Regions from separate parts of the Bradyrhizobium sp. C-145 genome, predicted to be linked through region 3. Evidence: riboswitches for the same ligand, from Rfam matches in the RefSeq annotation. Region 3 holds a riboswitch; each other region holds the start of a gene.
The links. Region 3 has a riboswitch for cobalamin ahead of LRP30_RS14535 (TonB-dependent receptor). Riboswitches for the same ligand answer to the same signal wherever they lie in the genome.
Positions count from the first base shown of each region.

Region 1: another riboswitch for cobalamin. It lies ahead of LRP30_RS06025 (TonB-dependent receptor); the one in region 3 lies ahead of LRP30_RS14535 (TonB-dependent receptor).
Region 2: another riboswitch for cobalamin. It lies ahead of LRP30_RS07115 (ribonucleoside-diphosphate reductase subunit alpha); the one in region 3 lies ahead of LRP30_RS14535 (TonB-dependent receptor).

Region 1 covers NZ_CP088150.1:1,270,337-1,273,610, reverse strand. Annotated here, with positions in the region: gene LRP30_RS06030 (hypothetical protein) at 302-562, opposite strand; cobalamin riboswitch at 1,291-1,490, shown strand; gene LRP30_RS06025 (TonB-dependent receptor) at 1,765-3,274, shown strand, end outside.
Region 2 covers NZ_CP088150.1:1,496,811-1,500,084, reverse strand. Annotated here, with positions in the region: gene LRP30_RS07115 (ribonucleoside-diphosphate reductase subunit alpha) at 1-1,424, opposite strand, end outside; cobalamin riboswitch at 1,526-1,740, opposite strand; gene LRP30_RS07110 (class I SAM-dependent methyltransferase) at 2,153-3,106, opposite strand.
Region 3 covers NZ_CP088150.1:3,143,815-3,147,088, reverse strand. Annotated here, with positions in the region: gene LRP30_RS14535 (TonB-dependent receptor) at 1-1,717, opposite strand, end outside; cobalamin riboswitch at 1,832-2,034, opposite strand; gene LRP30_RS14530 (histidine phosphatase family protein) at 2,107-2,679, shown strand; gene cobT (nicotinate-nucleotide--dimethylbenzimidazole phosphoribosyltransferase) at 2,686-3,274, opposite strand, start outside.

The DNA of each region.
Region 1 (3,274 bases), 1.9 Mb from region 3:
CTTCGGGTCTCGAGCGCTGGGATTCCAGTTGACACGGCGAATGTACCCTTGCCGAAATCGATCGGGCTTCCGAGCTGACTTTCTCGAAGTGGACCCACTTAAGCTTGATCATTAGACGTCACGCGACCATCAGCGAGAAGCTCTCTGAGCTGCTATCCTTCTCCCGCTAGGCTGGCGAGAAACTTGATCAGCAGCCACACAGAAAGGAAGACAATGCCAGCATGATTTCGGCGCGCGTCGGATCTTTACCGAGCGAGGCGGCGCGCAATCCTATTGTTGCGGGCCAGCTCTGTGGCCGGAGTCATCGGAGGGAGGCTAAGTTAGTATCACAATCAACCAAAGCCGGAGCGTGAGATGGTTTGGTTGTCATCTCTATAGAATGGATCAGCCGACCTGCGCTCATCACTTCAAGTCGACATCCCTCGCCGGGCCTTAGGCTTGCTACAATGTGGCGCGCTATATCAAGAGCAGCTTGCCAAGCCGCATTGTCGTCGAACAATTCTTCCCCGAGCGTGTCCTGAAATGGACGAATGCCGCCGACATTGAAGAAATAGCGTGTCATCGGCTCTCTCATTCCTTCTGTTCGAATAGTTACTTACAATCTATCCTTAAGGAAGGCCCCTGGAGTAGGGGCGCGGCCGCTCCTCTCCCCACTTCGTCGCCGAGAACAACGCGCCGCTGCGTAACGATTCCTTCCGCAGCAACGGCGAATTCGGAGCTTTTGTTCCGACAAGCACAGTACATAACGCACGAACCAACTGAGTGTGTCGTACGGGCTTCAGATTGGGCGGCCCTACAAAAAGTCCCCGCTAATTCACTTAGAACGTGCCGCTCTGCTGCTGGAGCCGACCCACAAGCAAATTCCGAGATCCGCCAAAGTGTTGCGGGCGCGGAAATGTGCTCTGCGGCAATCGTTTCCGCTGTAGTGACCGTAACCATCTTTCAATGTTGATTAATGCAAACTGCCGCCCCTGCATGTTGAAATCCTGCGTTCGGTCGTCTTCTTCGACAGATTTCAACGGCTCTGTTATTTAGGCGTGAAGAGCAGTCCGGCGCGCGCGTCTCCCACCTGATCGTAGATTCGCGGCTCTGCCGCGGCAAGCTGCGCGATGCGCTTTTGTCATCAACCGGCGGGCCAAATGCTCGACTAGCTTTCGCGAGTTTCCGCTCTATAGGGCCCAAGCACGAACTCCTGCTGCTTACTCGGACATTGTTACTATTGGTCCGGTGGAGCTGGTTTAGCAAACAACGCCTTGCTTCAGAGAGAGATTGACTTCGCGCCTCGTCACCTCTTACGGTGATACCGACGGTTCCCCACTCGGGGATCAAAAGGGAATGCGGTGCGGGGATTTTCCCTTAGGCCGCAGCTGCCCCCGCAACTGTAAGCGGCGAATCTTTCGTCATAGGCCACTGGGAAACTCGGTCCTGGGAAGGCGACGCAAGGTTAGGACCCGCGAGCCAGGAGACCTGCCGTCAGTCGTGGTCACACGCGAAAATGTCGGTCGGGGAGTACAGACATTGCTTTCACCTTGCGCAGGCGCATCTGCGCCATGGTGAGACCTCGTTCGCTGTGACGTGCCACTGACGTCATGCCGAGGTCTTCTCGTGTTTCCCATCGTGCCAAGGCGGCTGCGTGCCGGCCTGCTCGCTCACGCCCTCCTTCTTCCAGCTCTGCCGTTTGTGATTTGCGCTGCCAAGGCGCAACAAGCCCGTGCGGTCCAAACCTTGCCGCCGGTCACAGTCAGCCCGCCTGAAAAGCCGGCGGTGAGGGCCGTCCGCCCTGACGGCAAGCGTTCGGCCGCGGCCTCCCGGCCGCAGTCGAAGCCGGCGGCAACGCCTCGCGCGGCACCGGCGGCCGCAGCCTCCGACGGCTCGCCGTCGACGCTAAGGCTGACCGAGCGGAACACCAGCGGAAGCCGGCTTGGCCTCACGCCGCTGCAAACGCCTGCCAGCATCGAGACGATCACGGCGCAGACCATCGCGGGTCGCGGCCAGCACAACGTCACCGATGCCGTGGCCCAGAACGCAGCCGGCTTTACCGCGAGCCCAGCCCCCGGGAACGGCGGTCTTTCCTTCGCCACCCGCGGATTCGCCGGCAGCAATTCGGTGATGACGCTGTACGACGGCACGCGCCTTTATGTCGGTGCCGGCACGGTGACGTTTCCGTTCGATACCTGGTCGGCGGAGCGTATCGAGGTGATGCGCGGGCCGGCGTCGGTGCTCTACGGCGAAGGTGCCATCGGCGGCATCATCAACGTGACCCCGAAGAAGCCGATCGCAACGACCTACAACGATGCCGAAGTATCGCTCGACAGCAACGTGACGCGACGCCTTGCGGTAGACAGCGGCGGCGCCGTCAATCCCAATGTATCCTATCGCTTCACCGCCACCGGCAACATGTCGGATGGCTGGGTCGATCGTGACAAGACATCCAACCTGGCGATCTCCGCAGCGGTGCGGGTGCAGGCTGCGGACAATCTCGCTTTCACGCTGTCCGAGGACTACGGCAACAGAAACCCGTCGCACTACTTCGGGACCCCTCTGATCAATCGCACCATCGACGACACGCTGCGCTTCAAGAATTACAATGTGCTCGACAGCGCGATTCACTATGAGGACAACCGGACTCAGTTCAAGACTGAATGGAACGTCGCGGACGGCATCACGGTCCACGACACGCTCTACTACCTGACCAGCCATCGGCACTGGCGCGACGTCGAGAGCTACGCGTGGAATCCCGCGAACCAGCTCATCACGCGGACCAGCTACATCGAGATTTTCCATGACCAGGCGCAGGCCGGCAACCGGACGGATGCGACGTTCCGCGGCCACGTGCTCGGCCTCGCCAACGAGCTCGTTACAGGCTTCGACGTCAACAGGATCGACTTCACCCACACCAACAATTCGCCTTTTGGCGGGACAACCTCAGTCGGCGTCGATGCCGTCGGCCTGGGCTATTTTTCCGCAACGACGACGCCGGCCACGCCCGGTTACAATGCCATCGTCAACCAGTACGCACTGTTCGCCGAGGATCGGCTGTCGCTGACCGACAAGCTGTCCCTCGTGAGCGGCGTGCGGGTCGACCGCCCCGAGGTCGACCGCACCGACTACAAGACACCGGCCAATAGTTTTGGTACGTCGCTGTCGGGGACGAGCTGGCGCACCGGCGCGGTGTACACGCCGATCCCGAACCTGGCGTTCTATGGCCAGTACGCGACCGCCGTCGACCCAGTCACAAACTTGATCTCATTGGCTGCGACCCAGAAGACGTTTC
Region 2 (3,274 bases), 1.6 Mb from region 3:
ATCGAGGCGGTCGGCGCGATCGCGATCTTATGGCTGAAGCGGGCCATCACGCCGCGTTCCAGGGCATCCGGGCATGGGCCGCGCTCGCGAGCGAGCGCCACGGATGCCGCGTCTGCATCGCGACGGATTTTTCGAAACATGTTCAGATTGAACGACTTGGCTAGGACACTCTCCATCGGGATGCCCTTGGCCTGGAGGAACGAGTGGAATCCCATAACGCCCAGGCCGACGGAGCGCTCGCGCAGGGCGGCGTAGCGGGCACGCTTCATGCCGTCCGGTGCCACGGTGATGAAGATTGTGAGCACGTTGTCGAGGAAGCGCATGATATCCTCGATGAAGCCTTCCTCCTCATTCCACTGGTCCCAGGCCTCGAGATTGAGCGATGAGAGGCAGCACACCGCGGTGCGCTCCTCGTCGCGATGATCGATGCCAGTCGGCAGGGTAATCTCGCTGCACAAATTCGAGGTCGAGACCTTCAGGCCGAGCTCGCGCTGGTGCTTGGGCAGCGCGCGGTTCACGGTGTCGATGAACAAGAGATAAGGCTCGCCAGTCTGCAGCCGGTTCTCAAGGATGCGTTGCCACAGCTGGCGAGCGTCGATCTCGCGGACGGTCTCGTTAGTCTTTGGACTGCGGAGAGCGAAGGCGCTCCCGGCCCGCACGGCATGCATGAACTCGTCGGTCACGTTGATGCCGTGATGCAGGTTGAGGCTCTTGCGGTTGAAGTCGCCGGACGCTTTCCGGATCTCGAGGAACTCCTCTATCTCGGGATGTTGGATATCGAGATAGACCGCCGCTGAGCCGCGCCGCAATGAGCCCTGACTGATCGCCAGCGTCAGGCCGTCCATGACGTGGATAAACGGGATGATGCCCGAAGTGACACCGCCCTTCACCTTCTCGCCGATCGATCGAACATTCCCCCAGTAGGTGCCGATGCCGCCGCCGTTGGAGGCGAGCCAGACGTTCTCGTTCCAGGCGCCGACGATACCTTCGAGCGAGTCCGATACCGAGTTGAGGAAGCAGGAGATAGGCAGGCCGCGCGTGGTGCCGCCATTGGAGAGCACCGGTGTGGCCGGCATGAACCACAGCCGGGACATTGCATCATAAAGACGCTGCGCATGCGCAACATCGTCCGCAAACGCGCAGGACACCCGCGCAAACATGTCCTGGACGCCTTCGCCGGCGAGCAGATAACGGTCGCTCAACGTCAGCTTGCCGAACGAAGTCAGAAGGTCGTCGCGCGAGCGATCGAGCGTAAGGTCGGACGGTTTTGGCGATGGCGCGAGTGGCCGCGGCAGCGGAGCCAGCGATCGTCGCGGGGCAAGAGATAGCTCACGCGCGGAAGGCTTTGCCTGCGCTAGCCGCGGCCGCACCCTCGGCGGTGCAACGAGATGACCCCGCTGATCGAAATCGTAAGACGACGACATCGGCAACCCCGCGATGTTTGGCGCTGGGGCCCGCGGACGACTTGCGAGGAGACGGGCAAACGTCCCCGACTGCAAGCGCTCCACCGGGGCACCCCGCCCGAGGACGTTTCTTCTGTCGCGGCAGGTCTCCTGGCTCGCGGGTCGCTGCGGCTGTCGGCCTTCCCGGCGCTCGCGCGCGCCAGTGACCATGATGACAGCCGCTCGCCGCTTACAGTTGCGGGGGCAGCCCCGGAATAGCCGTTCGGCGCACCGGATTCCCTCTTAGCTTCTATCCGACAAGATATCGGAATGGAAGACCGTGACAGGCCCACATCTAGCCGCCACTCGCCGAGATTCGTCAAGTCTTGCGCTCGGGAAGATCAAGCTTCGGAAGGTAGAGAACACCGTCAACTTAACGGCCGAAGTCGGGTATATTTCCGGCGCTCCCGCTTTCCCGCTCGAAGTGGTCGGCTATGCGTTAGGCTGCATTTTCCGGTTCTCCCTTAAGCTTGCCCATGGTCGAGGCAAATGCTCGCCGCGTGAGCGTTGATGTCAGGGAACGTCAGTCAGAAACGAACGGCATCCGCTAGCACCTAGCGCTCGCCGCGATAATGACATCCGGATGAAGTCTTTATCCCGCGCTCAAATGACATTGGCTGCGGCCGCGCTGTCGACCAGACTGGCTTCGTTCTCGAGCCCTTGATCCAGCGCCGAACGGGCCGCCGCGCAGCGCAGCGGCTCCTGACCTGTTACGGCTCAAGCGCGACCTGCAAGCCCTCGGCGCCTTCAACATGAACGTAACGCGGCCCAATCGGCCGACCTCTGCCGCTGGCGACGGTGACAATGCTTTCCAGAGGAGTGGCGCGCGCGTCCGCCTCAGGCCGGGTCACGATCAGATCGGCGTGAAACAGCCCTTCTGATTCAAGACCGGTCGCATCAAGGCCAAGAGCCGCCAAGCTGGCCAAACACCCTTCAAACTCTTCAGCATCGCGAAAGCGACGCTGGATAAAGGTTGCGCCGGAAAGACGTTCTGTCACAAGGCCACGACTGGCGAACGTCGAGGCCAAAGACTCAAATGGAAACATGCGCAGCACGAAGGAGATGATCCATGGACATTTGTCTGTCGCATCGAGAATTTTGCTGAACGTCTTCTCCGTGATGTAGCCGATGCACCCCGTCGACATGATGACATCCGTAGAGCGGAGAATGTGCGCGCTGTCCGTTGATAGCGGTTCCTTTTCAAGGTCAGCGACAATGCCCTGCTCCAGCAGACCGACATTTGTTGCGTAGCTGATTGCCGGTGCCGAGACGTCGAGGCCGATAAACCGCGCCAAACCGACATCAGGCCAAGCTGCATAAAAATGTCGATCGAGACGCACCAGTGTCGCAGAACTGATCGCCCTCATTTCGCGCCGAGCGTAGCGATGACGCAAGCCCCCGAAGGTCAGGGGAAAGCGATGCACCGCCGCGTTGATGCCGTATGAACAGCCGACGTCAAGCACGACCGGCTTAAGGCCGGTTGCCGAAGCTTTCGCTGCTAGAATTTGCCGCACAACCGGCTCAGCCACGTCCGGGATCATATAATCCAAGCCTCCGAGGACAGAGAAGTATGCCCTCGGATCATCCAAAGCATAAATATCATCGAAGATAGCTTTAGACCGATTGATCCGCGAAAAATCTGTGCGCACCCCAATGTCTCCCATCTCATTTTGCTGCCCGGCCAAAGGCTGCTGCTTCCAAGTACTCGATGACCTATCTCAGAAGTTGGGCGAGGTGCACCTTCATCGTGCGTTTTTTTAGGCTCGTATCGTGAGACAGAGGCCCAAGCTCTCTATTTCATGTTAGCGAACGCAGATGCCCAGCCGATCCAT
Region 3 (3,274 bases):
GCAGAAAGATGTTGTTGGCTGCGATGTCGGCGCCGGTGGCGTACTGGCTGAAGAAGGTCAGGCCAGGAACAGCCTCCCAGGTATAGCCGATGCGTCCCGTCACCGGCGCCCAGTCTTTCGTGAACGGGAAGCCAGCCTTCTCCAGGCCGTTCTTATCGGTCGAGTTGCGGTCGAGCCCGATATGCTCGACGCGCAGGCCGCCGATCAGAGCGAAGGTCCGTGTCAGCTTCAGCCGGTCCTCGAACGACAGCGCCTCGTTGTCGATGCGCGCGGTTTGCTGCTGGATCGTGAGCGGGCCGTAAAAGCCGCGGTTGGGATCGACGAGCGAAACGGAATCGCCAGGGAAGTTCGCCGCGCCCGGCCTGACGAAATCGAGATAGCTTGACGAGAGAGTCGTGACCAGCCGGTTGTCGAAGCCAGCGATGTTCGCATCCCAGATCAGGTCGGTGACATTGCCCACCAGCCGCTGGCTGTGCGCGACATAGAAGCGTTCACGGTTGACCATGTTCGTCGTGGAATTGAACGCCTCGATCTCGTTGTTGAACCAGGTGCGCTCTGCGCCGTAGCCATAGGCTTGGCTTTTCAGCGTCAGATCGGGCGCCAGCTTCAGCTCGAAACCGCCGCGCAGCCACACCTCTTGCGCGACGTTGCGGTTGTCGAGGACGTTATAGTTGGTGTTGAAGGTACGATCATCGATGGTGACGGCACCGAGATTGGTTCCGTTGTAGTTCGAGACGTAATTGCCGGAGACGATCCCCGTCGTCGCGTGCGAGCCGCTGAAGGCGATCGGCACCAGCGGCGCGCCCCAATAGGCTTTGGAACGATCCTCCCGGTACTCGATCGCGCCCCAGATCTTGAGACTGTCGGAGATGCGGTAGTTGAGCTGGCCGGACGTGTCGAACGTCTTGACATTGGTATCGTCGGCAAAGCCGTTGAGCGTGGAACGGCTGAGGTCGAAGCGATAGTCCAGCCCCTGCACGTTGGTGCTGCCGCCGGAACCGTAATGGGCGCGGAACGAGTTCAGGGAATCCCAGGAGAAGTCAGCTTCGTTCCGAATCGGTCCGGTATGCGGCTGCTTGGTGACGAAGTTGATGGCACCGCCGGCGGCGCCCTCGCCCGAGATCAGCGAGGCCGGACCTTTCAGGAATTCCACCGCCTCCAGATTGGCGGTATCTGCGATCCGCGAGGTCATGTTCTGCGGACCGATCTTGATGCCGTTGTAGAGCGTGTTGATTTGGGTGTTGGTGAAGCCGCGCATCGAGAAGGCCGAAGGTTCAGCCGGATTGTCGCCGGAGGTGACACCGACTGCGCCCTGCGCCACCTCGGAGACAGTGCGATAGCCCTGCTCGCGCATCGTCGCGGCCGAGATCACCTCAACGGTCGCCGGCGTCTCGCGCACGGTGAGGCCGAGCCGCGAGGCGCTTTCGGCCACGGCATTGCTGTTGAGCGGCGTTGCTGCCGCGGCGGCCGGCACGACAGGCTTGGGCGCTGCGGATGCGGCCGCCGGTCTGCGTGCAGCTGCACGGCGGGCGCTCTGCGCCTCCCGGCCCGCCGGCTTGGCCTGCTTGCGGGATTGCGCCGGCGACACCTCGACCGGCGGCAGGGGTTCGCCGGCCTGCTGCGCCAGCGCCACGGGCAGATCAAAAACGGCAAAAGATGTGAGCGCCGCGGAGGCAAGCAGGAAGCGGCGCTGTCGGACAATATGGATGAAAGACACGGTTCGAAACCTCGGTATGACGTCAGTGGCACGTCACAGCGAACGAGGTCTCACCCTGGGCCTGTCAGCCGTCCGATGAAGCCGAATGTCTGTACTCCCCGACCGACATCTTCGCGTGTGACCACGGCTGACGGCAGGTCTCCTGGCTCGCGGGTCGTGACCGCTTCGTCGCCTTCCCGGGACCGAGGACCCAGTGGCTTCTGACGAATGATTCACCGCTTACAGTTGCGGGGGCAGCCGCGGCATTGGGCACAAATTCCCCGCACCGCATTCCCTTTTCATCCCCTCTCGGGGAAACCGTCGAAGCCATCTAGGATTACGATCAAGACAGAGTCAATGTGCAAGCTGCGGCGCTATTGCAACAGCAACCAACTTCCTCGGAGATGAGCATGGAAGGCGAGACCTTCCTCTGGCTGATACGGCATGCACCGGTCGACGGCGTCGTGGGGACGATCCATGCGGCTGATGCGCCAGCCGATCTCGGCGATCGCGCGCAACTGCAGGCCCTGCGGCAGTGCCTGCCGCGAGGCGCAGCGAGCTACGCCAGCCCGTCGCGGCGCACGGTCGAGACCGCGCAGGCGCTGGGACTCGCGCCCGAGCTGATGCCCGAATTCGGCGAACAGGATTTTGGCGCATGGACCGGCCGTCGGCATGACGAGATCGGCGCGGCTGGCGACGAGGCCTATGCGCAATTCTGGAGCGATCCGGCGCGCGGACGTCCGCCGGGCGGCGAGAGCTTTGAGGATCAGGTCACGCGCGTCCGGCTTGGGCTCTCGCGGATCGGCGCGGGCTCCGCAGCGCTCGTCGTGCATTCCGGCACGATCCGCGCTGCGCTCTGCATCGCGCTGGATCTGACACCGCACGCTGCCTTGCGCTTCGTGATCGATCCGCTGTCGCTCACCCGGATCGACCGGCTCGCCACCGGCTGGCGCGTCGTTTCCGTCAATCAGCGCACGGCCTGAGCCGGATCAGGCCGGACGGTCCGGCACATTGGCCTGCGCAAATGTCGCCATGCCGTTGTGGAGCGCGCAAGCCGACCGCACCAGCGGCAACGCGATCGCGGCGCCGGATCCCTCCCCAAGCCTGAGATCGAGGCTGATCAGCGGCTGCACGTTCAGCGCACGCAGCACCAGCCGATGCCCCTGCTCTGCCGATTGATGCGACGGCAGCAGGAACGGCCGGCACGACGGGTTGATCCGCACCGCCGCCAGCGCCGCCACCGACACGATGAAGCCGTCGATCAATACAGGGATGCGGCGCTGCGCAGCTGCAATGATCGCGCCTGAGATCGCCGCGATCTCGAGACCGCCGACGGCGCACAGGATGCTTTCGGGCGAAGCCCCTGCAATGCCATGGCGCGCAATCGCGGCATCGATCACCCGCGCTTTGTGCGCACGGCCGGCCGCATCGATACCGGTGCCGCTGCCGGCGATCTCCTCGGCGCTGGTGCCGAGCAGGCTCGCCGCAATCGCCGCCGAGGTCGTGGTATTGCCGATGCCCATCTCGCCGAAGATCAGCAGATCGGGCTGATTGGCTGTTGCGCGCGCAACCGCGCCC